4 regions of the Streptomyces sp. NPDC041814 genome follow, and region 2 is predicted to be linked to each of the others. Evidence: riboswitches for the same ligand, from Rfam matches in the RefSeq annotation. Region 2 holds a riboswitch; each other region holds the start of a gene.
The links. A riboswitch is a leader RNA that binds a small molecule or an ion and turns the genes downstream of it on or off. The one in region 2 is predicted to bind cyclic di-AMP.
Positions count from the first base shown of each region.

Region 1 (7,508 bases), on a different contig from region 2:
CCCACCACCGCCGGAATCCCCGACGACGTGCGGGCCGCGTCCCTGGAGCGCGCGCGCCGGATGCGCCAGCAGCCCCGATTCCCCGGGGGTCCGGCGGCCGACCCGGCCGGCTCGCACCACGAGCGCCGGATCCGCAGCTTCCAGCCGCGCCGCAGCCGCGTCACGCCCGGCCAGCAGAACGCCCTGGAACGGCTCTGGCCCAAGTGGGGCCTGGACATCGACGGGCTGAGCGTCCTCGACCTGCCCGCCATGTTCGACGGCCTCCCGGTGGTCCTGGAGATCGGCTTCGGCATGGGCGAGGCCACCGCGCAGATGGCGGCCGACGACCCCGGGACCGGCATCCTCGCCGTCGACGTGCACACGCCCGGCCAGGGCAATCTGCTCGGCCTCGCCGACCGGAACGGCTCGACCAACGTCCGGGTCGCCAACGGTGACGCGATCATCCTGCTGCGCGAGATGCTGGAGCCGGATTCGCTGGACGGGCTGCGGGTCTACTTCCCCGACCCGTGGCCCAAGTCCCGCCACCACAAGCGCCGCCTGATCCAGCCGGAGTTCCTGGACCTGGTGGCGGGCCCGCTGAAGTCGGGGGCGATCGTGCACTGCGCGACCGACTGGGAGCCGTACGCCGAGCAGATGCTCGACGTGCTCACCGCGCATCCCCTCTTCGAGAACACGGTGGCCGACGGCGGTTACGCCCCGCGCCCCGCGTTCCGCCCGCGGACCCGGTTCGAGGGCCAGGGTCTGGGGAAGGGCCACGTCGTGCACGACCTGCTCTTCGCACGCGTCTGAGCCCGACGGGCACCATGGCCGTTGTCGGACCCGCTCGTTAGGGTCGAGGGGTGTCCGACGGGTCTGTTCAGCGACAACGGCGGGATCAGCCGGCCGTCCCGGTGCTCCAGGAGCAGCGGGTCGGCGAGATCCTGGCCGCCGTTCCGGCGCGGGGCCAGTGGCGATACCGGCCGCGCCGCGTCGGCCTGCTCTGGCGGAATCGGACGTTCCGAGTGGTCGCCGTCTTCACGCTGCTGGCGCTCTGCGGGGTGGTGATCCTCGCCCTGGTCCGCGACCAGACCGGCACCGAGGGATTCCTCGTCGGCCTGGGCCTGGCCGTCCTGCCGGTCCCCGTGCTGATGACAGCCTTCCGCTGGCTGGACCGGGTCGACCCGACCCCGTGGCGGAATCTGCTGTTCGCCTTCGCCTGGGGCGCGTGCGCGGCAGCGCTGGTCGCCATCCTCGCCAACTCGTTCGCGACCCGGTGGATAGCCGACAGCGATCCGGGGAACGCCGACACCCTCGGCGCCACGGTCATCGCACCGGTGGTCGAGGAGAGCGCCAAGGCTGCGGCCGTCCTGCTGCTCCTCCTCTTCCGCCGACGGGAGTTCACCGGGATCGTGGACGGCGTCGTCGCCGCGGGCTTCACCGCGACGGGGTTCGCCTTCACCGAGAACATCCTCTACCTGGGCAACGCCTTCGGTGAGGACCAGCAGCTGGACTCCGGCTTCGCGTCGGTGACCGTGGTGACGTTCCTGGTACGGGCCGTCATGACCCCCTTCGCCCACCCGCTCTTCACCGTCCTGACCGGCATCGGTCTCGGGATAGCCGCGAGCGCCGCACCCGGCCGCCGGGTGCGGCGCATCGCCGTCCCCCTGCTCGGCCTGATCCTCGCCATGGGCATGCACGCCCTGTGGAACGGCTCGGCGACCTTCGGCCGGTACGGCTTCTACATCGTGTACGGGGCGTTCATGGTCCCGGTGTTCGGCCTGGTGACCTGGCAGGTGGTCAGGGCCCGCCGCAAGGAGCTCCGCTCCCTGGCCGTCGAGCTCCCCGCGTACGCCGAAGCCGGCTGGCTCACCCCCGACGAGCCCCGCGCCCTCGCCTCGATGCGGGCCCGCGCCCTGGCCAGGAACGCGGCACGCCGACGGTACGCGGTGAGCGCCACCGGCCATCCGTACCACCCGGACTACGCGAGGCTCCGCGCCAAGGAGGCGAAGGAGCGCGGCAGGGCGGCGGCGCGCTCGGTCGCCGAGTACGAGGCGTTCGCGACGTCCCTGGCCTCCCTGCGCCGGCAGGCCGGGCGGGGCAGGGCGGATCCGGACTTCGCCGCACGCGAGCTGGAGCTGCTGCACCACCTGTGGCAGCGCCGCGAGATCGCGGGGCCTGCCCTCGCGTACGCGGCCCGGGCCACCCACCGGCGGCCGCCCGGCTACACGGCCGCCTGGCCGCCCCGCCAGCCGCCCATGGGCGGGCCCGCGCCGTACGCGTACGGCAGCCCGGCCCCGTACGGCGGCAGCCCTAATCCGTACAGCGGCGGCCCGTCCCCGTACGGCGGCCCGTCCCCGTACGGCAGCCCGCAGCCCCCGTATCCGACGCAGCCCTACGGCCGGCAGCCCCGCGCCGGCGGGCCGCCGGCCTGATCCCTACGCCGACGCCGCCGTCAGCGTCGACAGCTCCTCGTCCGTCAGCTGAAGCCCGGCCACCGCCAGCAGGGCGGGCAGCTGGCCGACCGTGCGGGCGGAGGCGATCGGCGCGGCGACCGTCGGGCGCGCCGCGAGCCAGGCCAGGGCCACCGTCGCGATCTCGGCGTCCCGGTCCCGCGCCACCGCGTCGAGCGCGGCGAGCACCCGCTGTCCGCGCTCCGACTCCAGGTGACCGGCCGCGCTCCCGGCGCGGGCACTGTCCACGGTCGTCCCCGGGCGGTACTTGCCGGTGAGGAAGCCCGAGGCCAGCGCGTAGTACGGGACGGCCGCGAGCCCGGCGTCGGCCGCGGTGTCCTGGAGCTCGCCCTCGTAGGTGTCCCGGGAGACGAGGTTGTAGTGCGGCTGGAGCGCCACATAGCGGGCCAGGCCCTCGCGTTCGGAGAATTCGAGGGAGGCGCGCAGCCGCGCGGCGCTGATGTTGGAGGCGGCGATCTCGCGGACCTTGCCCTCCTTCACCAGCTCGTCGAGGGCGGTGATGATCTCCTCGACCGGGACGGTCTCGTCATCGAAGTGCGTGTAGTACAGGTCGATGTGGTCCGTGCCCAGCCGGCGCAGCGACTCCTCGGCGGCCGCCTTGATCGTCGGCGCCGAGAGGCCCTTGTAGCCGGGAAGCGCACCGACCTTGGTGGCCACCACGACGTCGGACCGGTTGCCGCGCGACGCGAGCCACTTGCCGATGACCGTCTCCGACTCGCCGCCCTCGTTGCCGGGAACCCAGTGCGAGTAGGCGTCCGCGGTGTCGACGAAGTTGCCGCCGGCCGCCGCGTACGCGTCGAGGACGGCGAAGGACTCGTCCTCGTCCGCGGTCCAGCCGAAGACGTTTCCACCGAGGCAGAGCGGGAAGACCTGGAGGCCCGACGGGCCGAGTTCGCGCAGTGTAGTCATAGGAGGAACAACGGCTTCCGGCCCGGCCGCTATTCCGTGCTGCATACACCGGGTGGGCGGCGGCCACGCAGACCGGCAGCCCTGACGTCGGGGGGTGTGCGTCAGGGCTGCCGGGGTTCGGAAGGCCGCGGACCGGGAACGGCGAAGGCCGCCCCGCAACCGCGGAAAGTACTGCGCGGACTCAGACCGTCAGACCGCGGGCGCGCAGCCAGGCCATCGGGTCGATGCCGGTGCCGTCCGGGGTGTGGACCTCCAGGTGGAGGTGCGGGCCGGTCACGTTGCCGGTGGCGCCGACGCGGCCGATGGTGTCGCCGGTGGTGACCTTCTGGCCGACCGTGACGCCGATCGAGGACTGGTGGCAGAACCACAGCTCGGTGCCGTCCTCCAGCTCCAGCACCGTGCGGTAGCCGTAGGCGCCGGACCAGCCGGCCGACTTGATGGTGCCGGTGTGGATGGCCTTGATCGGGGTTCCGGTCGGGGCCGCGAAGTCGAGGCCCGTGTGGTAGCCGGAGGACCACATCGAGCCGGCCTCGCCGAACGTCGAGGTGATCGTGTACGAGGAGGTGGGGATGGCGTAGCTGGCGGCGAGCTTGGCCAGGCGCAGGGCCTCGGCCTTCTTCTTCGCCTCCTCCTCCGCCTTCTTCTTCTCGGCGGCGGCCTTGGCCTCGGCCTCGTCCTGCTGCTTCTTCGCGTCGGCGGCCGCCTTCTCGGCGGCTGCCTTCTCCTCGGCCGCCTTCGCCTCGGCGTCGGCGGCGCCCTGCTGCTGCTCGGCCTGCTGGAGGATGCGGGCACGCAGCGCCTCGCCGGCGTCCGTGGTGCCCTGCTCGGCCTCGGCCGTGGTGATACCGGCGGTGGTCAGCGGAGCGGCGGCCGTAGCGGCGGCGGGGGTTTCGGCCTCGCTGTTGTCGGAGAACAACGCGCCCACGCCGGGAAGGGACTTGGCGTCGGGGAGATTGTCCGCGATGGAATCGGGAAGAGAGATGGAGACCGGCGGTTTGCTCTGCGCGGTGGCCATGCCGCCCGCGCCGACGGCCGCGATGACACCGACGCCGAGGACGGTGGAGCTACGGGCCAGACCATTGCGCTGCTTGGCGACGCGGTGCTTGCCGCGGACGGGACGGACGGACTCCTCGGTGGGGTTCCATTCCTCCCAGGTCCGCTCGGAGTCGGCGTCGTCGGCCCGGAAGCCGGGACCGGCGCCGGTGGCGAAGCCGTTGCCCCGATCGGTCGCGTAGTCGCTCCCCTGTTCCGGGATGTACGCGGTGCCGGGGCCGGACACGTAGTCGGCGCCGTACTCGGGCACGAACCGGGAGGGTGATTCGGGGGCAGGCTTGTTGGACGCCACGCGGGCGCACTCCTTTCCTTCCTTCTCGCCTACCGGGTTAGCTGACGGGTTCGGAGCAGGAAGGTCTCCTACGGGTCCCTCCGCCTCTTGTGAAGACGAAGACGCCCGATTCACCCCATGTAGGTGGTTCCCCGGTTCCCTTGCGGGATTCGGCGCACGCGCGCGGCGCCGTCCTGACGACGGCTGGGACAACCGCGCTGCGTTATCGAACGTTAATAGACAGACGGGTCCGATTCCAAGCTGTTCCCACTGATCGTTCACGTGCGCGGCCGGGACTTACGGGACACAACCGGGGGGAATCGGGCGAGTTGATCGGCGTTCAGCCACTACGTGTTTTCTGACGTTGCGTCAAATGTTATGCAGAGCGGCGCCCCTCAGTCACGCAGCGTGTCACCCTTCTTGACGATCTTCACCGTCCTCCTCCGGTCGGGCTGCCCCTCCGCCGGCCGCGCCACCGCGAGCAGCGCCATGTCGTCGGTCGACTCGCCCCCCGTGTGCAGCCGTACATCGTCGGTCAGCGCGGACAGCAGCTCCTCGGGGCCCGGGAAGAGCCGCCCGCGCAGCCGCTCCACCGGGTCGTAGAAGACGCCACCGACGTCACGGGCCTCCGACAGGCCGTCCGTGTAGAACAGCAGCGTCCCGCCGGACGGCAGCTCCCACTCGTCCGAGCGGTCCGGCCGCACCCCCAGGTCCATGCCGAGCGGCAACGCGGGCTCCGAGGGCGTCAGCGCCTCCACCACGCCGTCCCCGTACAGCAGCAACGGGTCCGGATGGCCGCGGTTCACCAGTCGTACGCGCGCCGATCCCGGCGGGACCTCCGCGAACACGGCGGTCACGAACCCCTCGAACGCGTCCAGATTGCTCCGCCGCACCGACTCACGTGCCAGCGCGTGCTCCAGCCGCCCCGCCACGCCCTCCAGCGACTCCTCCTGCTCCGCCGCCTCCCGGAACGCCCCGATCACCACCGCCACCGCGCCGACCGCCTCCAGCCCCTTCCCGCGCACGTCGCCCAGCACGAGCCGTACGCCGTACGGGGTGTCAGCGGCCGCGAAGAGGTCGCCCCCGACGAACTCGTCCGCCTGCGCCGCCTCGTACCGCGCGGCCACCTGGAGTCCGCCGAGCCGGTCGGGCGGTTCGGGGACCACGGCCCGCATGGCCGTCTCGGCGATGATCCGGGCGGACGCCAGCTGCTCGCTCCCCCGCCGCACGACCTGGTTGATCAAGCACGCCTGGAAGGCGACCGTGAGCACGGTGACGATCTCGATGAACGAGACCACCTCGATCAGATCGCCGGTGTAGAGCCGGATTCCGGCGACGGCCAGCACCGCGAGGATCCCGATCCGGATCGTGGTGCCCAGGCCGAAGAAGGGCGCGGCGATCAACGGGGCGGCCGCGAATATCGGGACGGCGGTGAAGGAGGGCGGCGTGAGGAGGTCGAACACCACCCCGATGACGATCATCGCCAAAGGCAGCACCCGGACGAAGCGACGGGTCCCCGCGCCGCCGCGCCCTCGCCACCGTCGCGCCCACTTCCCCACCTGCGGTCTCCTGCCCGGTGCGGCCGCGGCCGGTACCGCGCGCCTCCCCCAGCCTCGCGCCCGCCCGGCCACCAGGCGAATCCTCGGCCTCCGATGGGGCGAAACACGGGCACCGACAACGCATCAGGCCCGGCACGCTGCTAGCGTGCCGGGCCTGATCCTTCAGTAGCGGGGACAGGATTTGAACCTGCGACCTCTGGGTTATGAGCCCAGCGAGCTACCGAGCTGCTCCACCCCGCGTCGTTGAACCCAACTCTACGGCATGTTCGGCCCTCTCCTGACCACCCGCCCCGCGCGCACCGGCGACCCGGACCGCGGCCACCTCTGGCGGAACGTCAACGTGCTGGAATCGAGAAGGTATTGCGAGGAACATGTGTTCTGTCGCAAGGTATCTGCTGCACCCCCCGGCTCGGTGGGCTGCCCGTGTGAGCAGGCCCCCGACCGCGCATGCCCGCGCGCGGAGAGCCGCTCCCGGTCTCTGCTCGCAGCCTGTCTGGAGGGCTTTCGACCATGGCCGCACCGCTCGCCCCGGATCACACCCCCGCTCCCTCGGCCGCCCCCTCGTCACCCGTACGCGCCGCCGCCACGGGCGGACTCATCGGCGGCGTGATGGGCGCGGTGATGAGCGCGGTGGTGAACTACCTGGCGATCGGCCTCCCGGGCAGCGCGGCGGCCAACGCGGCCAACCACGCGATATCGGGCCTGATCAGCGGGTTCCTCGCCGGTTTCATCGGCATCATGGTCCACAGCAGGAAGACGGCCGCGGCCGACCGCACTCCGGCCGGCGCCTCCGAGCCGGAGAAGTAGCCTCCGCACCTCACGGCGCACCCTCCCGGCCGCCGCTCCAACGGGCGCACGGACCCATATGGCGATATGACTGATTTCAGACTCAGCCATTTCGACGGCTCCGGGAGTGGACGATGGACGACTATCCCCTGCTCAACCTGTTCTGGACGATGCTCTGGTTCTTCCTCTGGATCATGTGGCTGTTCCTCCTCTTCCGAGTCATCATGGACATCTTCCGCAGCGATGACCTCGGCGGCTGGGCCAAGGCCGGCTGGCTGATCCTGGCGCTGGTGCTGCCCTATCTGGGCGTGCTGATCTACGTGATCGCCCGCGGCAAGTCCATGGGCAAGCGCGACGTCCAGGAGGCGAAGCAGCGCGACGCCGCCTTCAAGGCGTACATCCGGGACGCGGCCGGCTCGGAGGGCGGCGGCAGCCACAGGGGCGGCGGTCACGTCGAGGACCTGTCGAAGCTCGCCGACC
Region 1 covers NZ_JBVJAM010000011.1:19,313-26,820, forward strand. Annotated here, with positions in the region: gene trmB (tRNA (guanosine(46)-N7)-methyltransferase TrmB) at 1-789, shown strand, start outside; gene ACZ6C6_RS25825 (PrsW family intramembrane metalloprotease) at 840-2,411, shown strand; gene ACZ6C6_RS25830 (aldo/keto reductase) at 2,415-3,359, opposite strand; gene ACZ6C6_RS25835 (M23 family metallopeptidase) at 3,541-4,704, opposite strand; cyclic di-AMP (ydaO/yuaA leader) riboswitch at 4,716-4,869, opposite strand; gene ACZ6C6_RS25840 (PP2C family protein-serine/threonine phosphatase) at 5,079-6,242, opposite strand; tRNA gene ACZ6C6_RS25845 (tRNA-Met) at 6,409-6,482, opposite strand; gene ACZ6C6_RS25850 (hypothetical protein) at 6,753-7,049, shown strand; gene ACZ6C6_RS25855 (SHOCT domain-containing protein) at 7,163-7,508, shown strand, end outside.
Region 1: another riboswitch for cyclic di-AMP. It lies ahead of ACZ6C6_RS25835 (M23 family metallopeptidase); the one in region 2 lies ahead of ACZ6C6_RS20945 (transglycosylase family protein).

Region 2 (7,508 bases):
AATCGCACGAGTCACCTAGGGGTGTTGTGAACGGAAGAAGAAGCCGGGCTCTGCTGAAGGCCGTGACGCCGATGCTGGAGCCCGGGGAGCAGGTCGTGGCGATGTCCCTGGTGAACCTGAGCGAGATATCGGTCAAGCGGAACCTGGCGATGGGCGTCGCCGCGGCGGTACTGAGCGGCGGGACGATGATCGCGGCGGCCTCCCCCCAGCCGATCTACCTCGCGGCCAGCCACGAGCGGCTCTTCCTCTTCGTCGCCAACCCCGCCTTCGCCAAGCCGGACCGGCACCTGGCCACGTTCCCGCTCCAGGGCCTCAAGCGCTCCGGGATCAAGAACCGGGTGCTGAAGAAGTCCTTCGACCTGGTCGACGAGTCCACGGGCAGCGCGCTGCGCATCTTCTTCCCCGCTCTGGTCAGGAACAACAGCCTGGACGTCGTGGCCGGACTCGTCCCCGAAGCGGGAGTCACCGCCTGAGCCCCGGCGGCCCGCATCCCCAACTCCTCCCGAATCGTTGGTCGAATCAGTGGCCCGGACCGGTTCCACTCCCTAACATCGATCATCGCAAGGCTTTGTGCACCGCCGCACAATCTCCTCGGGAGGCTCCTTTGCACCGCCGCCGTCGCACCGCGCTCACCGTCTCCGCCGCGCTGCTCGCCGCTGCGCCGCTCCTCTCCGCCTGCGGCAGCCAGGCCCACCCCGGCGCCGCGGCCGTGGTGGGCGGTGACCGGATCACGGTGTCCACCGTGCAGGCGCAGGTGGCCGACGTACGCGAGGCGCAGGGCTCGTCCCCGCAGTCCGCCCAGCTCACCGACCAGTCCGGCCAGCTGGCCCGCGCCAAGCTGCACGGGCTGATCCTCGACCGCGTCCTCGACCGGGCCGCGGCGGACGCGGGCGTCACGGTGAGCCGCGCGGAGATCCAGCAGATGCGCCAGTCTGCCGTCGCCCAGTACAGCGGCGAGAAGGGCCTCCAGCAGGCCGTCCTCCAGGAGCGCTGGCTCGCCCCGGGCCAGATCGACGCCTTCCTGCGCGAGCAGATCCAGATCACGAAGCTCGGCCAGGCCCTGGGCGCCGACCCCTCCACGCCCGAGGGCACCAAGGCCATCGGCGACGCGCTGACCAAGGCGTCCAAGGCGCTGAACGTCGACGTCAACCCCCGCTACGGCACCTGGGACAACCAGCAGATCCAGCTCGCCGACTACAAGGCCCCGTGGATCTCCCAGGTCACCAAGCCCGCCCAGGCGGCCGCCGAGGCCGGGGCCTGAGCCCTCTGCGACGGCCGGGGTAGATTCGGTGCTGTGAACGCTGAAGACCCCGGCCGCATCGTCCTGCTCACCGCCAGCCACCGGGTCGCACCCGGACTGCTGTCCTGGCCCGCCTGGCAGACGCTGCACGGCGCCGACGAGGTGCGCTGCGGCGAACCGGAGCAGCCGCAGCTGCCGTATCTGCGCGAGGCCGGTGTCAGCGTCACCCCGGGCGTCCCGGACGCCCAGGAGCTCGTGGACGCCTGCGCGGGCGGCCGGACCGTGGTCGTCCTCACCGGCGGCGCGGGCCAGCAGCCGCTCACCGACGGCCTGGCCCGGCTGGCCGGCTCCGGACGGGTGCGGATGCCCGACCTGGAGCTGCTGCCCGGCTCGTACGACCTGCCGGGCGCCCGGCTCCTCGACCTCGTCCAGGTCATGGACCGCATCCGCGTCGAGTGCCCGTGGACCTCGCAGAAGACCCACGAGGGCCTCGCCAAGTACGCCATCGAGGAGGCGTACGAGCTGGTCGAGGCGATCGAGGACGGCGACCGCGACGAACTGCGCGAGGAACTGGGGGACGTACTGCTCCAGGTGGTCTTCCACGCGCGCATCGCGGAGGAAGGCATCCCGGGAAGCGGCGAGGAGCCGTTCTCCGTGGACGACGTCGCCGGCACGCTCATCGAGAAGCTGATCCACCGCCACCCGCACGTCTTCGGCGACGAGACCGCCGAGACCCCGGAGGACGTCCACGCGCACTGGCTGCGCACCAAGGCGATCGAGAAGCAGCGTGCGTCGGTCACCGACGGGGTACCGGTCGGCCAGCCCGGCCTGGCGCTCGCCGCCAAGCTCGCGAGCCGGGTCCGTACCGCCGGACTCGACGTGCCGCTCCCCGAGGGCGACGGCATCGGCTACCGCCTCCTCGCCCTCGCCGTACAGGCCCAGGAGGAGGGCGTCGACCCGGAGGCCGCGCTGCGCGCCGCGGGACGCGCGTACCGGGACGCGATCCGGACGGCGGAGAGCACCGGATAACGTCGGGGAAGTGAACGACAGCCACGCCGACCGCCCCGCCGAAGCCGCCTCCGTACCCGCCGGCTGCCCCGCCCACACCTCTTCCGCCGCCGTACCGCCCGCGCCCGAGCTCTTCACCTGGGAGTTCGCGACCGACCCGTACCCCGCGTACGCCTGGCTGCGCGAGCACAGCCCCGTGCACCGCACCACGCTGCCCAGCGGGGTCGAGGCATGGCTGGTCACCCGGTACGCGGACGCCCGGCAGGCCCTCGCCGACTCCCGGCTGTCCAAGAACCCGGCGCACCACGCAGAGCCCGCGCACGCCAAGGGGAAGACCGGTATCCCCGGGGAGCGCAAGGCCGAGCTGATGACGCACCTGCTCAACATCGACCCGCCCGACCACACCCGGCTGCGCCGCCTGGTCTCCAAGGCGTTCACGCCCCGGCGCATCGCGCAGTTCGCGCCCCGGGTGCAGGAGCTGACGGACCGGCTCATCGACGGGTTCGTGGAGAAGGGGGAGGCCGACCTGATCCACGAGTTCGCCTTCCCGCTCCCCATCTACGCGATCTGCGACCTGCTCGGCGTGCCCCGCGAGGACCAGGACGACTTCCGGGACTGGGCGGGCATGATGATCCGGCACGGCGGCGGGCCGCGCGGCGGGGTCGCCCGGTCCGTGAAGAAGATGCGGGCGTATCTGCTCGAACTCATTCACCGCAAGCGCGAGGACCTGGGCGACGACCTCATCTCCGGGCTGATCCGGGCGAGCGACCACGGCGAGCACCTGACCGAGAACGAGGCCGCGGCGATGGCCTTCATCCTGCTCTTCGCCGGCTTCGAGACGACCGTGAACCTGATCGGGAACGGCGTCCACACCCTGCTGAACCACCCCGCCGAGCGCGAGCGGCTGCACCATGCGCTGGCGGCGGGTGACGGCGAACTGCTGGCCACCGGCATCGAGGAACTGCTGCGCTACGACGGCCCGGTGGAGCTCGCCACCTGGCGGTTCGCCACCGAGCCGCTGACCATCGGAGGGCAGCGCGTCGCCGAGGGCGATCCGGTGCTCGTGGTGCTCGCGGCGGCCGACCGGGACCCCGAGCGGTTCGCCGGGCCGGACACCCTGGACCTGTCTCGGAGTGACAATCAGCACCTCGGCTACGGCCACGGCATTCATTACTGTCTGGGAGCGCCGCTCGCCCGGCTGGAGGGACAGGCCGCGCTCGCCACCCTGCTGACACGCCTTCCGGACCTGCGACTCGCGGGAGAATCGGGCGATTTGCGGTGGCGTGGCGGGCTCATCATGCGCGGACTGCGCACCCTGCCGGTGCACTTCACGCCGGGAGCGCGCACCGAGGAAAGTGACACTCCGTCAACTCTGTGACTTTCACGTGATCTCTGCTGCATCGACTTGTGACTCACGTTCGAGTTTCGCTAGGTTCACCGTTCGACTCTCCAGTCGCTTGTCAGTCACACGGAAGGCATCTCCCATGGGCTCCGCGAACGGCAGACACCGCCGCCCTCGTCAGGCACCCGCGATCGTGGTCGCCGCAGGCGTCACCGGCTCGGCCATCGCCATCCCGCTGCTCGGCGCGGCAAGCGCACACGCCGCGGACGCGACGACCTGGGACCGGGTGGCCGACTGCGAGAGCGGCGGGATGTGGAGCGCCGACCTCGGCAACGGCTCCTACGGCGGCCTCCAGTTCACGCCGGAGCTGTGGAAGGCGTACGGCGGTGAGGCCTACGCCGAGCGCGCCGACCTCGCCAGCCGCTCGCAGCAGATCGCGGTGGCCGAGCGGGTCCTGGCCGCCAAGGGCCCGAAGGCGTGGCCGAGCTGTGCGGTGATCTCCGGGCTCACCAAGGCCGCGGGCGCGGCGGACGTGGACCCGGGCGACGAGGACGCGGGCGAGCCCGCGCGGGGCGCCGACTCGGGCCTCGACGCCGGTCTCGGCACCGACCCGGTGGACGACGCCTCCTCGGACGCGTCGGCCACCCCCTCGGACGAGGCGTCCGGCGCGGCCACCACGGGCAAGGCCGCCGGCAAGAGCTCCGGCAAGCATGCGGGCAGGAGCGCCGAGGCCGACGCCTCCCCGTCCGCCGACCCCTCGGGCACTCCGTCCGACACCCCGTCCGCCTCGGCCGACCCCTCTTCCGCGCCCTCGGCCGACCCCTCCGCGGACCCCTCCGCCCGTGCGACGGACGACGCGGGGGCGAAGGGTGGCAAGCACCGGGGCGCCCCGGCCGCCGACGACGCCGCCCGGGCGGCCGACGGGCGCGATGCCGGCCGGCACGCTTCGCGGGGTGACGGCGACGCGCGCGACAGCGCCACGCGGCCGGCCGACGGCACGTACACCGTGCGGCCGGGCGACAACCTCTGGGCGATCGCCGACGCGCAGGACCTGCCCGGCGGCTGGCCCGAGCTGTACGAGGCGAACAAGGGCGAGGTGGGCTCCGACCCGGACCTCATCCTGCCCGGCCAGAACCTCGATCTGGGCCTGGGTGACACGGCCCCGGAGCGGGCCGCAGCGAGCGCCGGATGAGCCGTTAGAGCCCTTTGTGCTTTGGGTGGTTTAAGAGGCCCATGTCCCACTTTTGACCGAGTGAGACATGGGTCTCTTTGCGTGAACTGACGCCCCTTGTCCGGGAGGTCCCGCCGCATCCCTTCCGACCTGCACAAATGAGGGTTCATCGGATGCTCTTACGGGATGATTATCCGGTATGTCCTTCTTTGAATATGGCCGGTGGGTGTGATTACGGTCGGAACCGCTCGCACCGCGGGCCCCGTCGACCGTCACGCCGAATCCTGCCGTCGGTCGGGGGGAACAGACGCGAAAGCGCCGTAGGCAGGAGCGGGGGACCCAGGTAGGCGCTGGGCCCGGTCGTCGGGAGACGAACCGGGGCCGGCTAGGGGTGAAGTCGCGCCAGGAGCGCGGCCGGGCAACTCACTTGGCCCGAACCCGACAGCTCACCTCGCAGGCGTCGGTGAGGAGAAGACTCGATGCTGTTCAACCGCAAGGGCAACAAGCACCGCCGCCCCTCCAAGGCCGTCCGTGTCGCGACGCTCGCCGGTGTCGCCGGTGCCGCCGTTGCCGTGCCGCTGATGGGTGCGACCAACGCCTCCGCCGCCTCCGTCGCCACGTGGGACGCCGTCGCCCAGTGCGAGTCCGGCGGCAACTGGTCGATCAACACCGGCAACGGCTACTACGGCGGCCTGCAGTTCTCCCAGTCCAGCTGGGCCGCCGCCGGCGGTACGCAGTACGCGCCCCGCGCCGACCTGGCCACCAAGGCCCAGCAGATCGCCACCGCCGAGAAGCTCCTCGACATGCAGGGCCCGGGCGCCTGGTCCTGCGCCGGTGCCGGAAACCTGACCAACGACGGTGTCGACCCGGGTGTCGACACCGGCTCCGGTGCCGCGAAGCAGGAGGCCGCCCCCAAGCAGGAGGCCGCCCCGAAGAAGGCCGAGCGCACCGAGGCCCCGGCCACCAACCGCTCCGACCGCTCGGACGCCCCGAAGAAGACGGTCACCACCCCCACCGGCAAGAAGGTCGCCAAGGGTGACGGCGAGTACAAGGTCGTCGCCGGTGACACGCTGAGCGGGATCGCCGCGGACCACCACGTCAAGGGTGGCTGGGAGCAGCTGTTCAAGCTGAACAAGGACATCGTCCAGGACGCCGACCTGATCTACCCGGGCCAGCAGCTCCACCTGACGAAGTAACCGCGGCCCCTCCTCGCTGACCGCTCAGGCCGCCCCGGCCCGGCACGCACTCTCCCCCCGTGTGTGCCGGGCCGGGGCACGCCGCATTGGGGCCGGCGGGCGGCCCGTGATCGTTCAACTGTTGTAGTTACTGGTCAGTAGTTATCCGGTCTTTCGGCCCGGTATGCCCGCCCTTGGGTCCTTTTTCGTCCCAGGGGACGGGCGGTCGGCCGACGCCGACGGCCGGGCCGGTTAGGCTCTTGTCGCAAGGCCAAAGTGACCCTGCACAACCAGCGTCATATCCCAGAAGGAGATGCCTCGTGCCGTCCATCGACGTCGTCGTAGCCCGGGAAATCCTCGACTCCCGGGGCAACCCCACGGTCGAGGTCGAGGTCGGCCTCGACGACGGCAGCACCGGTCGTGCTGCTGTTCCGTCCGGCGCCTCCACCGGCGCGTTCGAGGCCATTGAGCTTCGTGACGGCGACCCCAACCGCTACCAGGGCAAGGGCGTCGAGAAGGCCGTCCTCGCCGTGATCGAGCAGATCGGCCCGGAGCTCGTCGGCTACGACGCCACCGAGCAGCGCCTCATCGACCAGGCGATGTTCGACCTGGACGCCACGGAGAACAAGGGCTCGCTCGGCGCCAACGCCATCCTCGGCGTCTCCCTCGCCGTCGCCCACGCCGCCTCCGAGGCCAGCGACCTCCCGCTGTTCCGCTACCTCGGCGGCCCGAACGCGCACCTGCTGCCCGTTCCGATGATGAACATCCTGAACGGCGGCTCGCACGCCGACTCCAACGTGGACATCCAGGAGTTCATGATCGCGCCCATCGGCGCCGAGTCCTTCTCCGAGGCCCTGCGCTGGGGCGCCGAGGTCTACCACACGCTGAAGAAGGTCCTCAAGACCAAGGGCCTGTCCACCGGCCTCGGCGACGAGGGCGGCTTCGCGCCGAACCTGGAGTCCAACCGCGCCGCCCTCGACCTCATCATCGAGGCCATCAAGGAGGCCGGTTACGCCCCGGGCAAGGACATCGCGCTCGCGCTCGACGTCGCCGCCTCGGAGTTCTACAAGGACGGCTCGTACGAGTTCGAGGGCAAGTCCCGCTCGGCCGCCGAGATGACCGAGTACTACGAGGAGCTCGTCTCCGCGTACCCGCTGGTCTCCATCGAGGACCCGCTGTACGAGGACGACTGGGCCGGCTGGAAGGTCATCACCGACAAGCTGGGCGCCAAGGTCCAGATCGTCGGCGACGACCTCTTCGTCACCAACCCGGAGCGCCTGGCCCGCGGCATCGAGGAGGGCTCCGCCAACGCCCTGCTCGTCAAGGTCAACCAGATCGGTTCGCTGACCGAGACCCTGGACGCCGTCGAGCTGGCCCAGCGCAACGGCTTCAAGTGCATGATGTCGCACCGCTCCGGCGAGACCGAGGACGTCACCATCGCCGACCTCGCCGTCGCCGTGAACTGCGGTCAGATCAAGACCGGCGCCCCGGCCCGCTCGGACCGTGTCGCCAAGTACAACCAGCTGCTGCGCATCGAGGAGATCCTGGACGACGCCGCGGTGTACGCGGGCC
Region 2 covers NZ_JBVJAM010000008.1:93,444-100,951, reverse strand. Annotated here, with positions in the region: gene ACZ6C6_RS20970 (hypothetical protein) at 72-473, shown strand; gene ACZ6C6_RS20965 (SurA N-terminal domain-containing protein) at 605-1,261, shown strand; gene ACZ6C6_RS20960 (nucleoside triphosphate pyrophosphohydrolase) at 1,295-2,269, shown strand; gene ACZ6C6_RS20955 (cytochrome P450 family protein) at 2,280-3,626, shown strand; gene ACZ6C6_RS20950 (transglycosylase family protein) at 3,733-4,782, shown strand; cyclic di-AMP (ydaO/yuaA leader) riboswitch at 5,068-5,236, shown strand; gene ACZ6C6_RS20945 (transglycosylase family protein) at 5,241-5,957, shown strand; gene eno (phosphopyruvate hydratase) at 6,257-7,508, shown strand, end outside.

Region 3 (7,508 bases), on a different contig from region 2:
CGCCGTGCTCACCGGCATCGCCCTCCTCGCCGGCCCCTACCTCGTCCGCATGACGCAGGACCTCTCCGAGGAACGCCTCATGCGCATCCGGGCCCAGGAGCGCGCCGAGGTCGCCGCCCACGTCCACGACTCCGTCCTGCACACCCTCACCCTGATCCAGCGGAACGCCGACGACGCCGGAGAGGTCCGCCGGCTCGCCCGCTCCCAGGAACGCGAGCTGCGCAACTGGCTGTACAACCCCGAGGGCACCGGCAAGGACGAGGACGACGAGCCCGAGACGCTGGCCGAGGCCGTCAAGCGGGCCGCCGCCGAGGTCGAGGACAAGCACGGCGTCCCGCTGGAGGTCGTCGTCGTCGGCGACTGCCCGCTGGACGAGAAGCTGGCCGCGCAGATGCAGGCCGCACGCGAGGCGATGGTCAACGCCGCCAAGTACGGTGGCGAGGGCGGGGCCGTCCAGGTCTACGCGGAGGTCGAGGGCCGCACGGTCTTCGTCTCCGTGCGCGACCGGGGCCCGGGATTCGACCTGGACTCCGTACCGGGGGACAGAATGGGCGTACGAGAATCGATCATCGGCCGGATGCAGCGCAACGGCGGCACGGCCCGGCTGCGTTCGGTGCCCGGCGGGGGCACCGAGGTCGAGCTTGAGATGGAGAGGACGAGCGATGAACGGGACCAGTGAGGCGACCGGGGGCCGGGAGAACCCGGAGCGCCGGGTACGAGTCGTGCTCGTCGACGACCACCGGATGTTCCGCACCGGCGTACAGGCCGAGATCGGCCGCACCGAGGAGACCGGCGTCGAGGTCGTCGGCGAGGCGGCCGACGTCGACCAGGCGGTCACCGTCATCACCGCCACCCGCCCCGAGGTCGTCCTCCTCGACGTCCACCTCCCCGGCGGCGGCGGCGTCGAGGTGCTCCGCCGCTGCGCGCCCCTGATGGGCGCCGCCGAGAACCCGGTGCGTTTCCTCGCGCTCTCCGTGTCCGACGCCGCCGAGGACGTCATCGGCGTCATCCGGGGCGGCGCCCGGGGCTACGTCACCAAGACGATCACCGGCACCGACCTGGTCGACTCGGTCTTCCGGGTCCAGGACGGCGACGCGGTCTTCTCGCCCCGCCTGGCCGGCTTCGTGCTCGACGCCTTCGCCTCGACGGACGCGCCCCCGGTCGACGAGGACCTGGACCGGCTGACTCAGCGCGAGCGCGAGGTGCTGCGCCTGATCGCCCGGGGCTACGCGTACAAGGAGATCGCCAAGCAGCTGTTCATCTCGGTGAAGACGGTCGAGTCCCACGTCTCGGCGGTGCTGCGCAAGCTCCAGCTCTCCAACCGCCACGAACTCACCCGCTGGGCGACGGCGCGACGGCTGGTCTAGGGCGTGTCCGGCGGATCAGGGCCTTTCCTTCGGATCAGGCCGGGTCGAGCGAGATGTTCAGCTTCTCGCCGATCCTGCGGTAGCCGATGGACGCGTAGATCCGCTCCACATCGGCGTCGCCCGGCTCCAGCCACACCACCCGGCAGCCCCGCTCGAACGCGGTGCGGGTCAGGTGGGCGGAGAGCGCGGCGCCGATGCCCCGGCGGCGGAAGTCCGCGCCGACCGCCAGGCCCGCCAACTCGCTGAGCCCGTCCACCGGGACCGAGCAGCCGCCCGCGCCCGCCGGGGTGCCGTCCACCGTCGCGAGTGCGGCGACTCCGCCGCCCGCCGCCGCGTTGCGCAGCCACTCCGCCGTGCCCTCCTCGGGCTCGCCCTCCCCGCCGTAGCCCAGGTGCTGGACGAGCGCGGCGGCGGCGAACTCCGCGTCGGTGGCGGGCTCCGCCACGGCAAGGTCCGCGACCGGCTTCGGGTCCACCAGGTCACCGGGGGCGCAGGCCATGATCGGGGCCCGGTTCTCGACGGTGAACCCGGCTGCGAGCAGCGCCGGTTCGACGGCGGGCGCCCAGCCGGGCAGGAACTCCAGCCGGGGCATCCGGTCCCGCTCGCGGAACGCCGCTATGAGCGCGTCGAGTTCGCCGGGCGTCGGCTCGGCCCCCTGGTCCGGGATCGCGTAGTTGGCGTACTTCAGCGACCAGCCCGGGTTGTAGCGGATCACGAACGGCCCGACGCGGACGTGGTCCGGGGAGCGCAGGGTGAGCGTGCGGGCGTGGGTCTGGACGTCGGCGTCCATGGGCATGTTCGGGTGTCCTTCGGGCCGTTGAGTTCGAGGGCCCGGAGCCTATGCCACCCGGGTCGCCCCCGCGAAGGGCATTTCGTCGATGGGCGCGATCCGGACCGGGGCGCCGGGGCGCGGCGCGTGGATCATCCGGCCGTTCCCGATGTACAGGCCGACGTGGCTGACGCCCGAGTAGAAGAACACCAGGTCCCCGGGGGCCAGTTGGGACCGCGGCACCCGCTGCCCGGCGTTGATCTGGGTGTACGTGGTCCGGGGCAGTGACACCCCGGCGGCGCGCCAGGCGGCCTGGGTGAGCCCGGAACAGTCGAAGGAGTTGGGCCCGGTCGCGCCCCACACGTACGGCTTGCCCAGGGCGCCGTATGCGAAGGCGACCGCCTGGGCGGCGCGCGAGTCGGGCGCGGCGACGGCGGCGCGCGGGGCGCCGCGGTCGGCGTGACCGGCCCCGCGCCCGTCCTCGGAGGCGTTGTAGGAGGCGCGCTCGGCCGGGGTGAGGCGGGCGAGGAGGCGACGGGCCTCGGCCAGCTTGGCGCGGACGGTCGCCCGGTGCTCCTTCAGGGCGGCCTGCCGGGAGGCCAGCTCGGTGAGCTTCCCGGCCGCCTCGGCGCGCACCTGGGCGATCTCCGCGACCTGGCGGCGCACCGAGCGCACCTCGGCGGCCCGGCGCTCCCCGGCCCGCTCCGCGTAGGTGGCCCGACGCAGGTACTGGTCCGGGTCGGAGGAGAGCGCCAGCTGCACTGAGGGGTCGATCCCGGCGGAGCGGTACTGCGCGGCGGCGTACGCGCCGAGCACGTCGCGGGCGGTGTTGAGGCGGGCGGTCCTGCGGGCGGCCTCGTCGCGCAGGGCGTCGACCGATTTCGCGGCGGCGGTCGCCTCGGACTTCGCGCCGTTGTACTTCTCGGTGGCGACCTCCGCCTCCCGGTACAGCCGGTCCACCTGGGCCTTGACCTGCCGGGCGGTGGGCGCGGGGTCCGCGTGCGCGGCTCCCGGCAGCACGGCGGCCGTCGCGGCTCCGGCGACGGCGAGGGTCGCCGCGGTGCGGGCCGCGGAGGCGGTGGTGAGGCGCTGCCTGGGTTTGCGATGCGCTGCCACGGGGGCGGGCGTCCTTCCGTGCGACGGCCCGGCGGGGTCTACCGGCGGGATTCTCCGGTGGCCGGCGAGGACGGTTCTGGTCCACGGCCACCGGGAAGGGACGCTAATCCGAGGTCACGGGAAGGTGTCGTTATGACCGCTATTGCCTGCTCTTGGCGTGGCATTGTCACCGGATGACCGCTCGTGGCGCATGGGTGACCGGGAAAAGGGTCACAGAATCAGGCAAAAAGTGCATTCATCATTCAAGCGGTCCGTAGGCCCCACCCTGCCCGGAGCGGTCCGGGGAGAGGGCTCTAGGGTGCGGAACCATGCGCGTACTCATCGATTTCGTCGTCGCCCTGCACATCATCGGCATCGCCGCCCTGCTCGGCGGCTTCCTCGGCCAGATGAAGGCGATGAAGGCCGGCACCGCCCGGTTCGTCCCCGGCATGCTGCACGGCGCGCTGACCATGCTCGTGACCGGCATCGCCCTGGTCGGCCTGGACCAGGCCGACGACCACCCCGTGAACAACGTCAAGATCGGCATCAAGCTGCTGTTCCTGGTCGTGATCCTGGGGCTCGTCTACGTCAAGCGGGACGAGGAGAAGGTCGAGAAGGGGGCCTTCGCGGCGGTCGGCGCGCTGACCCTGGCGAACATCTTCATCGCGACGCTCTGGACCTGAGCGGCCATGCCGGGCCGGCCCCGCGCGGGCCGGCCCTGCTCCCCGGTCAGGCCGGGCGCACACTCCCGTAGATCGGCATGTAGTAGATCGACTCCTCGCGCACATTCGCCCCGGGCTTCGGCGCGTGGATCATCATCCCGTCGCCCTTGTAGATCCCGACGTGGCTGATGTCGTCGTAGAAGAACACCAGGTCACCGGGTTGCAGATCGGCCGTGGCGATCCGCGTCCCGACGTTCACCTGGTCCCAGGTGGTGCGCGGGATGTCCACGCCCGCCGCCTTCCAGGCCGCCTGCGTCAGCCCCGAGCAGTCGTACGAGGCGGGGCCGGTCGCCCCCCAGACGTACGGCTTGCCGATCTGGGCGCGGGCGAACGCGAGAACCTTCTCCGCCTTCGTGGAGGCGCTGCTCCCGGAGTCCGTACCCGTGCCCGTGCCCGAACCCGAACCCGAACCCGTCTCCGTACCGCTGCCGCCCGACTCCTCGGCCTTCCGCTCGGCCTCCTTACGGGCGGCGGCCTGCTTCTTCGCCAGCTCCGCGGCCTTGCGCTCGGCCTCCGCCTCCTTCTTGCGCTCCAGCTCCGCCAGCCGCGCCTTCTCCTCGGCGGTCAGCTTCGACAGCAGCGTCCGGGCCTCGGTCAGCTTCGTCTGGACGTTCTGCTTGCTGGTGCGCAGCGCGGCCTGCGACTCGGTCAGCGTCTCCAGGCTCTCGACGGCCGCGGCCCGCTGCTCGGACGCCTTCGCCTGCTGCGTACGGAACTCCGTGACCGCCTGCTGCTGGCGCTCGGCCATCCGGTCCATGAGGTGCGTCTGGTCGAAGAACGACTGCGGGTCGTCGGCCAGGAAGAAGGTCGCGGTCGGCGCGAGGCCGCCGTTGCGGTACTGGGCGGCGGCGTAGTTGCCCAGGGTCCTGCGGGCGTCGTTCAGCTTCTCGGTGCGCTTGGCCACGTTGTCCAGGAGCGTGTCGACCTTGGACTTCTGCTTGTCCGTGGCCTCCTTGGCCTGGTTGTACTTCTGGGTCGCGCTGCCGGCCTGCCGGTAGAGGTCGTCCACCCTCTTCTGGACTTCCTTGATGCTCGGCTTCGGCGTGGGCGCGGCCATCGCGCTCTGCGAGGACAGCAGGGTCACCGAGGCCAGCGCGGCCGAGGTCAGCCCGACAGCGGGGACGGTGGAGCGCACCCGGGTGCGCGGTTTGCGATGCGACGCCAAGGCCGGCATCTCCTTCCGTGGACCGCCTACCGGGTTAGCTGTCGGGTTCGGGCGGAACGGAAGGCTGCCCTACGGTCCCGTGGGGGAAGGACCGATTCACCCCGGTGCTGCGTGTGGGTCCCCGGTTCCGGGCGGGCCCGGATTCGGCGCGGCGGCCCGCTCGGCGTAGGTCGCCTCTGGGGGTACGGGCCGTCCGAACGTGCACGCTAGCCAACGCATGGGGCCGCTGTGAAGGTTGGTGTGCGATATGCCCGATACATTTCCGTGACCTTTTGGGAGCGGGGCTCTCTGTCAGTGGAGAGCTTTAGACTCGGACAGCGATGAGCAGCCTCTTTGACGACAGTTTCCTGGCCGGCCTCCAGCAGGAGGAGGACGCGCCCCCGCCGCCCCCCGAGGACTCCGCACCCGAAGCGGTGCCGGAGGACCTTTTCGCGGGCGTGTTCGACGGGCCCCCGCCGCCCCGGGACGCGTACTACCGCGACGGTGCGCACCGCCCCGTCATCGACCCCGAGGCGCTGCTCGACGGGCTGAACACCGAGCAGCGCGCCGCCGTCGTGCACGCCGGGTCACCCCTGCTCATCGTCGCGGGCGCCGGCTCCGGCAAGACCCGGGTGCTCACCCACCGCATCGCCCACCTGCTGGCCGAGCGGGGCGTCCACCCGGGCCAGATCCTGGCGATCACCTTCACCAACAAGGCCGCCGGCGAGATGAAGGAGCGCGTCGAGCAGCTGGTCGGGCCCCGGGCCCACGCGATGTGGGTCATGACCTTCCACAGCGCCTGCGTCCGCATCCTGCGCCGCGAGTCCAAGAAGCTCGGCTTCACGTCCTCGTTCTCGATCTACGACGCGGCCGACTCCAAGCGGCTCATGGCCCTGGTCTGCCGCGACCTGGAGCTGGACCCGAAGCGCTACCCGCCGAAGTCCTTCACCGCCAAGGTCTCCAACCTCAAGAACGAGCTCATCGACGAGGAGACCTTCGCCGGGCAGGCGGCCGACGGCTTCGAGAAGACCCTGGCCCAGGCGTACGCGATGTACCAGGCCCGGCTGCGCGAGGCCAACGCGCTGGACTTCGACGACATCATCATGACGACGGTCCACCTGCTCCAGGCGTTCCCGGACGTCGCCGAGCACTACCGCCGCCGCTTCCGGCACGTCCTCGTCGACGAGTACCAGGACACCAACCACGCCCAGTACACGCTGGTACGCGAGCTGGTCGGCCCGGCCGGTCCGGAGAACGCCCCCGCCGAGCTGTGCGTCGTGGGTGACGCGGACCAGTCGATCTACGCCTTCCGGGGCGCGACCATCCGCAACATCCTCCAGTTCGAGGAGGACTACCCGGACGCGACGACGATCCTGCTGGAGCAGAACTACCGCTCCACCCAGACGATCCTGTCCGCCGCCAACGCGGTCATCGAGCGCAACGAGAGCCGCCGTCCCAAGAACCTCTGGACCAACGCCGGCACCGGCGCCCGCATCACGGGCTACGTCGCGGACACCGAGCACGACGAGGCGCAGTTCGTCGCCGAGGAGATCGACCGCCTCACCGACGCGGGGGACGCGAAGGCCGGCGACGTGGCCGTCTTCTACCGGACGAACGCGCAGTCCCGTGTCTTCGAGGAGATCTTCATCCGCGTCGGCCTGCCCTACAAGGTCGTCGGCGGCGTGCGCTTCTACGAGCGCAAGGAGGTCCGGGACGTCCTGGCCTACCTGCGGGTCCTCGCCAACCCCGAGGACACCGTCCCGCTCCGCCGCATCCTCAACGTGCCCAAGCGCGGCATCGGCGAGCGCGCCGAGGCCATGATCGACGCGCTCTCGCTGCGCGAGAGGATCACCTTCCCGCAGGCGCTGCGCCGCGTGGACGAGGCGTACGGCATGGCCGCCCGCTCCGCCAACGCCGTGAAGCGGTTCAACACGCTGATGGAGGAGCTGCGCACCGTCGTGGAGTCCGGTGCTGGCCCCGCCGTGGTGCTGGAAGCGGTCCTGGAGCGTACGGGCTATCTCGCCGAGCTCCAGGCCTCCACCGACCCGCAGGACGAGACCCGCATCGAGAACCTCCAGGAGCTCGCCGCCGTCGCCCTCGAATTCGAGCAGGACCGGGGCGAGGAGGAGGGCGCGGGCACGCTCGCGGAGTTCCTGGAGCAGGTCGCGCTCGTCGCCGACTCCGACCAGATCCCCGACGAGGACACCGACGGCTCCGGCGTCATCACGCTGATGACCCTGCACACCGCGAAGGGCCTCGAATTCCCGGTCGTCTTCCTGACCGGCATGGAGGACGGCGTCTTCCCGCACATGCGGGCGCTCGGCCAGGTCAAGGAGCTGGAGGAGGAGCGCCGCCTCGCGTACGTCGGCATCACCCGCGCCCGCGAGCGGCTGTATCTGACCCGGGCCGCC
Region 3 covers NZ_JBVJAM010000006.1:244,682-252,189, forward strand. Annotated here, with positions in the region: gene ACZ6C6_RS17845 (PspC domain-containing protein) at 1-679, shown strand, start outside; gene ACZ6C6_RS17850 (LuxR C-terminal-related transcriptional regulator) at 663-1,367, shown strand; gene ACZ6C6_RS17855 (GNAT family N-acetyltransferase) at 1,402-2,163, opposite strand; gene ACZ6C6_RS17860 (C40 family peptidase) at 2,206-3,252, opposite strand; gene ACZ6C6_RS17865 (hypothetical protein) at 3,561-3,914, shown strand; gene ACZ6C6_RS17870 (C40 family peptidase) at 3,961-5,127, opposite strand; cyclic di-AMP (ydaO/yuaA leader) riboswitch at 5,126-5,277, opposite strand; gene pcrA (DNA helicase PcrA) at 5,439-7,508, shown strand, end outside.
Region 3: another riboswitch for cyclic di-AMP. It lies ahead of ACZ6C6_RS17870 (C40 family peptidase); the one in region 2 lies ahead of ACZ6C6_RS20945 (transglycosylase family protein).

Region 4 (7,508 bases), on a different contig from region 2:
GATCGTCTTGCCGATCTCCGTACCGGTACCGGTCACCACCAGAACGCTCATGTCTCAGCCCTCCCGCGCCGCGGCGCACACCGCGCGGCAGATGCGCGCGACATCGTCGTCACCCGTCACATACGGCGGCATGGTGTAGACGAGGTCCCGGAACGGCCGCAGCCACACCCCCTCGCGCACGGCGGCCGCGGTCGCCGCCGCCATGTCCACCTCGTGGTCCAGCTGGACGACCCCGATGGCGCCGAGCACCCGCACGTCACGGACCCGGGGCAGCTCCCGTGCCGCCGCCAGGCCCTCGTTCAGCCCGGCCTCGATCCGCTTGACCTCCTGCTGCCAGTCCTGGCCGAGCAGCAGGTCGATGGAGGCGCAGGCCACCGAAGCGGCCAGCGGGTTGCCCATGAACGTCGGCCCGTGGGCGAGCACCGGCACCTCGCCGCGCGAGATGCCGTCGGCCACCTCGCTCGTGCACAGCGTCGCCGCCATCGTCAGATAGCCGCCGGTCAGGGCCTTGCCCACGCACATCACATCCGGGGACACCCCCGCGTGGTCGGCGGCGAACAACTTGCCCGTACGGCCGAAGCCCGTCGCGATCTCGTCGAACACGAGCAGCACGCCGTACGCGTCGCACGCCTCGCGCAGCACGCGCAGATAGCCGGGGGAGTGGAAGCGCATGCCGCCCGCCCCCTGGACCACCGGCTCCACGATCACGGCGGCCAGTTCGTCCGCGTGGTGCGCGATCAGCTCGCGCAGACGCGCCGCGTACGCGGGGTCGGGCCCGGAGTCGTAACCGGCGGGCGGTTCGTCCGCGAAGACCTGGCGGGGCAGGGCGCCGGACCACAGCTCGTGCATCCCGCCCTCGGGGTCGCACACCGACATCGGCTGCCAGGTGTCCCCGTGGTAGCCGCCGCGCCAGGTCAGCAGCCGCTGCTTGGCCGGCCGCCCGGCCGACCGCCAGTACTGGAGGCACATCTTCACGGCGACCTCGACCGACACGGAGCCCGAGTCGGCGAGGAAGACGTGGCGCAGGGGCTCCGGGGTGATCTCCACCAGCCGGGCCGCCAGCCGGACGGCCGGCTCGTGCGTGAGCCCGCCGAACATCACATGGCTCATCCGGTCGAGCTGGCCGCGTGCCGCCTCGTTCAGCACGGGGTGGTTGTAGCCGTGCACGGCCGACCACCACGAGGACATCCCGTCGACCAACTCGTGCTGTCCGTGGGCGGGTTCGGCGAGCCGCAGCCGGACCCCGGACGCGGACTCCACGATCAGCGGCTCCTGCCGGCCCGGCATGGGGCCGTACGGATGCCAGACGTGCGCCCGGTCCAGGTCCCGGAGTACGGCGGGGGAGAGCGGCTCAGGCATTGGGAGCGAGGTCCGTGCCCGCGCCGCGGCGGCGGACCGCCACCAGATCCGTGCGGGCCCCCGGCGCCTGCGTCTCCGGCGCCTCCGCGGCGGGTACGGGCTCCGCCTCCGCGGCCTCCCCGCACGGACCGCAGCCGCCGGCCGCGTGCGAACCGCAGCCCTCGGCCGCGTGTGAGCCGCAGCCCGCCGCCGCGTCCGCGCGGTGCCGGGGGAGCGTCGTCGTACTCGCCCCCTCCACCTCGAAACCGGCGTCCGCGATCATGTCCAGATCCGCCTGCCCGGCCTGGCCCTCACTCGTCAGGTAGTCGCCCAGGAAGATGGAGTTGACCAGGTGCAGGGCGAGCGGCTGCATCGAGCGCAGATGGACCTCGCGCCCGCCCGCGAGCCGCACCTCCACGTCCGGGCAGACGAACCGCACCATCGCCAGGATGCGCAGGCACCGCTGCGGCGTCAGGTTCCACTCCTTGGCGAGCGGGGTCCCCTCGAACGGGATCAGGAAGTTGACCGGTACGGAGTCCGGGTCCAGTTCGCGCAGCGAGAAGACCACGTCGACCAGATCGGCGTCGCTCTCGCCCATGCCCGCGATCAGCCCCGAGCATGCGGAGAGCCCGGCGGCCTGCGCCTGCTGCACGGTGTCCACGCGGTCGGCGTAGGTGTGTGTGGTGGTGATCTCCCCGTACGTCCCCTCGGACGTGTTGAGGTTGTGGTTGTACGCGTCGGCGCCCGCCGAACGCAGCCGGTCGGCCTGGCCCTCGGAGAGCAGACCGAGGCAGGCACAGACCTCGACGCCCTCGTTCTCCTCCTTGATGGCCTCGATGGTCTGCGAGACCCGGTCGACGTCGCGGTCCGTCGGACCGCGGCCGCTGGCCACCAGGCAGACGCGCTTGGCGCCGCCCGCCACCCCGGCGGCGGCCGCCTTCGACGCCTCCTCGGGCTTCAGCCACGTGTACTTGAGGATCCCGGCCTTGGAACCGAGCCGCTGCGAACAGTACGAGCAGTCCTCGGGGCAGAGCCCGGACTTCAGATTGACCAGGTAGTTCAGCTTCACCCGCCGCCCGAACCACTGACGGCGCACCTTGCCGGCCGCGGCCACCACGTCGAGCAGTCGGTCGTCCGGGGTCGCCAGTACGGCGAGCGCTTCTTCACGGGTCGGCAGCTCGCGCCGCAGCCCCTTGTCCACCAGCGTGTTCAGGAGGTCCATGGCGATGATCCTGACGCACCGCACCGCCCCGAGCCAAGGAGGAACCGGACAACAGAGCTGACACGGGGTGTGTGCATTGCCACACCGTGTCTCGGCATGAGCCCGGTTAGGGTCTGTGAGCTGCCTACAAAAGGGACCGCCCATGCCCGCCACCCCGTTCGACTGGATCGAAGACGAGGCGCGCCGGCGCGCGGACGCGGGTCTTGTCCGCCGGCTGCGGCCCCGTGAGGCCGGAGCGGAGCTCCTGGACCTCGCGAGCAACGACTACCTCGGCCTCACCCGGCACCCGGAGGTGACCTCCGCGGCGGCGGACTCGGCGCGCCGCTGGGGCGGCGGGGCGACCGGCTCCCGGCTGGTCACCGGTTCGACCGCGCTGCACGCCGAGCTCGAACACGAACTCGCCGCGTTCTGCGGCTTTGAGGCCGCGCTCGTCCTCTCCTCCGGCTACGCCGCCAACCTCGCGGCCCTCACCGCGCTCACCGGGCGCGGTGCCCTCATCGCGTCGGACGCGGGCAACCACGCCTCCATCGTGGACGGCTGCCGGCTCTCCCGGGCCGAGACCGCCGTCGTCCCGCACGCCGACCCGGAGGCCGTCCGCAAGACGTTGCGCGGGCACGAGGGCCGGAAGCTGGCCGTCACCGACTCGGTGTTCTCCGTGGACGGGGACGCCGCGCCGCTGGCCGCGCTCGCCACGGTCTGCCGGGCGGAGGGCGCCGCGCTCCTGGTGGACGACGCGCACGGGCTCGGCGTGCTCGGCGAGGGCGGACGGGGCGCGCTCGACGCGGCGGGGCTCGCGGGCGACGCGGACGTCGTGGCCACGCTCACCCTGTCCAAGTCCCTGGGCAGCCAGGGCGGCGCGGTCCTCGGGCCGGCCCGGGTCATCGACCACCTGGTCAACACCGCCCGGACGTTCATCTTCGACACCGGACTCGCACCGGCCGCCGTCGGCGCCGCCCTGGGCGGACTGAGGCTGCTGCGCCGCGAACCGGAGCGCGCGCTCCGGGCGCGTACGGTCGCCACCGCGCTGTACGAGGGGCTGACGGCGGCCGGTCTGACCGCGGTGCGGCCCGACGCGGCGGTCGTCTCGGTCCGGGCTCCCTCGGCCGAGGCCGCCGTCCGCTGGGCCGCCGACTGCCGGACGGCCGGGATGGGGGTGGGCTGCTTCCGGCCGCCGTCCGTGCCCGACGGCATCTCGCGGCTCCGGCTGACCGCCCGCGCGGACCTGACGGACGAGCAGGTCGCGCGGGCGGTGGAGACGGTGCGGAGGACCGCACCGCAGAGCTGAGGCGGTGGTCCGGCTCAGCGTTTCAAACCGGAGACGAAGGACGTCCAGGCCGCCGTGGAGAACTCCAGGGGCGTCCTGGCCACGTCCTTCGAGTCGCGGACGGCCAGCAGCCGCCCGCTTCCGGACGGCGCGGTCTCCACGCAGTTGTTCATCCCCGTGCTGTAGCTGCTGCTTCGCCAGCGCATGGCGTGCCGGGCGAGGTGATCGGACATGACGCTTCCTCCGGGCGGTGGGGGGTCACCGGTCGGCGCGGTCGATCGCGGCGATCCGGTCCAGCGTGTGCTCCGGCGACAGCGCGTGCGTCTGAAGGGTCTCGAAGGCCGAGCTGTACGCCGCAAGGTCTTCTTTCCGTTCCAGATAGAGGCTACTCGTCAAGTGGTCAAGAACGACCACGTCAAGGTCGGAAGCGGTCGGAAAAGAGAAGATAACGAAAGGGCTGGTGAGGCTGACATAGCCGCCGACCGAGAACGGAAGCAACTGGAGTCGCACATGGGGAAGTTGTGCCACCCGGGTGAGATGGCGCAGTTGCTCCCGCATCACTCTCCGGCCGCCGACCTCCCGGTGCAGCACCGCCTCGTCCAGGACCGCGCTCAGCCGCAGCGGCGGATCGCTCCGCAGCACCCCCTGCCGGGTCAGCCGTACCTCCACCAGTGAGTCCAGCTGACCGGACGGCAGCCCGTCCAGGGAGTCCCGGGTCACCGCGCGGGCGTAGTCGGCCGTCTGCAACAGGCCCGGTACCACCGTGGTCTCCAGCGTGCGGGCGGTGCGCGCCTGCGATTCCAGGCTGATGAAATCGCGGTACTGGGGCGGGATGAGCCCCCGGTAGGCGTGCCACCAGCCGGCACCGCCTCCGCCCGCCGAACCGGCGAGCGCGCCCAGGACCTCGCGGAGCTTCGGATCGTCCAAGCCGTACGCGTCGAGGAGCCGGCTCACGTCGTCCGGCCGGACCCCGCTGACACCTGTCTCGATCCTGCTCACCTTCGACTGGTGCCAGCCGAGGAGCGCCGCTGCCTCCCGGCTCGTGAGACCTGACGCGTGACGCAGGCTCCGCAGCTCCTCTCCCAGCTTGCGGCGCCGCACCGCAGGGCCGTGCTGCATCGATGGCTCCCTCCACTGCCCGACGAGCAGACAGTGTGGCGCCGGAGCGGCCCCGCGTGGGCAGAGTTCACCGGTTTGAGGGACAGATATATGCATATCTTGGTGGATCGCCGCCACGGAGGGCAGCATCGGTGGCACTCTGGCGCGAAGCACAACCGGACCGCTCGGCGGGCCGGTATCGGGTGGGAAAGGGACGGCTCGCCATGGCAGACCATCAGGAAGCACGTGTCACCCTGCCGAGCGAGCCGGTCTCGGTCTCCGCGGCCCGCGGGTTCGTCGCCCGGGTGCTGACGGAGTGGGGCCTGCCCGAGGACGCGGAGATGGCCGACACCGTCCGCCTCATCCTCTCGGAGCTGGCCACCAACGCCGTCCTGCACACCTTCGGGCAGTCGCCCACCTTCACCGTGGACCTGCGTCTCGAACGGGACGAGGAGCTGCGCCTCGGGGTGACGGACAGCCACCCCCGCCGGCCCCAGCGGCTGCCCGCAGCCGTGCAGCAGGACAACGGACGCGGCATGGTCATCATCCGCTCGCTGGCCAAGGAGTACGGTGGCCGACTGGCCGTCACGCCCACCGCCGACGGCGGCAAGACCGTCTGGGTGGCGCTGCCGTGGCAGGTCCCCGTCCAGCCCTGAGACGGGCGGGTCAGCCGACGCGGCCGTAGTAGACGCTCCTGGTCCAGATCTTCTCCAGACGGACCACGGCGCCGGTCTTCGGCGAGTGCCAGATCTTCCCGCTGCCGGCGTAGATGCCCACGTGGTAGACGCTGCGGCCGGAATGGAAGAAGACCAGGTCACCTCGTTGGCGCTGGGATGCCGAGATGTGCCTGGTCCTGTTGTACTGCTGCTGGGCCGTGCGGGGGAGTCTCTTGCCCGCCTTCTTGAACGAGTAGAGCGTCAGCCCCGAACAGTCGAAGCTGCCGGGCCCGGTGGCGCCCCAGCGGTAGGGCGCCCCCTTCTTCGACGCGGCGATCTTCAGGGCTTTCATCGCGTGGCCGGCCGCCTGCGCCTCGGGCGCGGCTCCTGGGACGCACAGCGTGCCGCCGACGGCGGCGAGAGTCATGACCGAGGCCGTGGTGGCCCGGGCGAGCAGAGACGGGACATGAACCTGCGCACTCATGCGCAACCCTTCGTCAGCCGCCTGTGAAGGATGACCTGTCGGGTTCGGGCTGGCGAAGTCGCCCGGCCGCGCGCTGCGGCTTCACCCCGAGGGACAACCGGAGATCCGGCGGTCCCGTAGTGCTCGGGTCCTCCACTCCTGCCGATCCACTCCTGTCGACCAGTCATCCGGGCGGCGGCAGGACTCGGCGTCCGCCCGGACCGCCCCGCCGCGGTGGCGGGGGCTTGTCGTCCCAGGGATCTTGACTCACCTCGTGCCGGATTTCCGAGCCGGAACGGCCATCGGTGAAGACCGGCACGGATGGCCCGTTCAGGTGGACGGAAACCCGGACGGCGGTCCGCCCGCCGCCCGAGGCCCTGGCCGTACCAGCGGTGTCGCGCAGGAATCCGCCCCACGCGCATCAGGAAAGGGCAAATCGGACCGTCCCTCGTGAGGGGGAGCCCCTACGCCGAACGAGCGAGGAAATCCCGCGCACCCCCCGGGCGTGTCGGTGACCCGCGGCGGTCTCAGCCCGGCGGGGCGGGCGGCAGGGCGACCCGGGCCGCCCTCCGCTCGCCGTCCAGCTCCCGCAGCGCGCGGGTCAACGTGCCGCTGTGGATGCGGGTTTCGCCGCGCCGGTGCATCAGCGCGAGCGCGTCCCGCAGGGCCGCCGCGTGCGAGGCGAGCGCCTGGGCGGCGCGCAGGGCCGTGTACGTGTCGTCACCGTGCGCCGGGTTGATCCGGCCCACCTGGTCGACCACCCGCAGATAGCGGTCGATGAACTCGGACTCGGCCCGGGTCAGGGCGGGCAGCGGCGAGAACTCCGGTGGCTGCATCGCCGGTTCACCACCCGGAGCGCGGCGGCACCGGGACCCGGTTCCGCACGATGTGGTCGACCAGCCCGTACGCCAGGGCGCCCTCCGCGTCGAGGGCGAGGTCGCGCTCGGTGTCCTCGGTGACCTGCTCGACGGAGCGCCCCGTGTGCCGGGCCAGCATGCCGGTCATCGTGGCGCGCATCCGGGCCATTTCGCGCGCCTCGATCTCCAGGTCGGAGGGCTGCCCCTGGACCGGCTCGTCCAGTGCGGGCTGGCTGACGACCACCTTGGCGCCGGGCAGCATGTGCCGCCGGCCCGGGGCGCCCGCGGCGAGCAGGACTGCGGCCCCGGCCCCCGCCCGGCCCAGGCAGAAGGTCTCCACCTCGCAGGCGAGGAAGTTAATCGTGTCGTACAGGGTCGTCATCGCCCCGAACGAGCCGCCCGGCGAGTTGATGTACAGCGAGACGGGCCGGTCCGGCGCGTCGTGCTCCAGGTACATCAGCTGGGCTACCAGGTCGTTGGCGGCCGTCTCGTCCAGGGCCGTGCCCAGGAAGACGACGCGCTCGGCGAGCAGCTTGGAGTACGGGTCGAGGGTCCGGGACCCCTGGGAGGTGCGCTCGGTGAACTCGGGCAGTACGTGACGGGCGACGGG
Region 4 covers NZ_JBVJAM010000014.1:98,382-105,889, reverse strand. Annotated here, with positions in the region: gene bioD (dethiobiotin synthase) at 1-51, opposite strand, end outside; gene ACZ6C6_RS29500 (adenosylmethionine--8-amino-7-oxononanoate transaminase) at 55-1,359, opposite strand; gene bioB (biotin synthase BioB) at 1,352-2,560, opposite strand; gene ACZ6C6_RS29490 (8-amino-7-oxononanoate synthase) at 2,703-3,845, shown strand; gene ACZ6C6_RS29485 (DUF397 domain-containing protein) at 3,860-4,057, opposite strand; gene ACZ6C6_RS29480 (helix-turn-helix domain-containing protein) at 4,083-4,943, opposite strand; gene ACZ6C6_RS29475 (ATP-binding protein) at 5,147-5,578, shown strand; gene ACZ6C6_RS29470 (C40 family peptidase) at 5,589-6,062, opposite strand; cyclic di-AMP (ydaO/yuaA leader) riboswitch at 6,066-6,230, opposite strand; gene ACZ6C6_RS29465 (hypothetical protein) at 6,569-6,877, opposite strand; gene ACZ6C6_RS29460 (ATP-dependent Clp protease proteolytic subunit) at 6,885-7,508, opposite strand, start outside.
Region 4: another riboswitch for cyclic di-AMP. It lies ahead of ACZ6C6_RS29470 (C40 family peptidase); the one in region 2 lies ahead of ACZ6C6_RS20945 (transglycosylase family protein).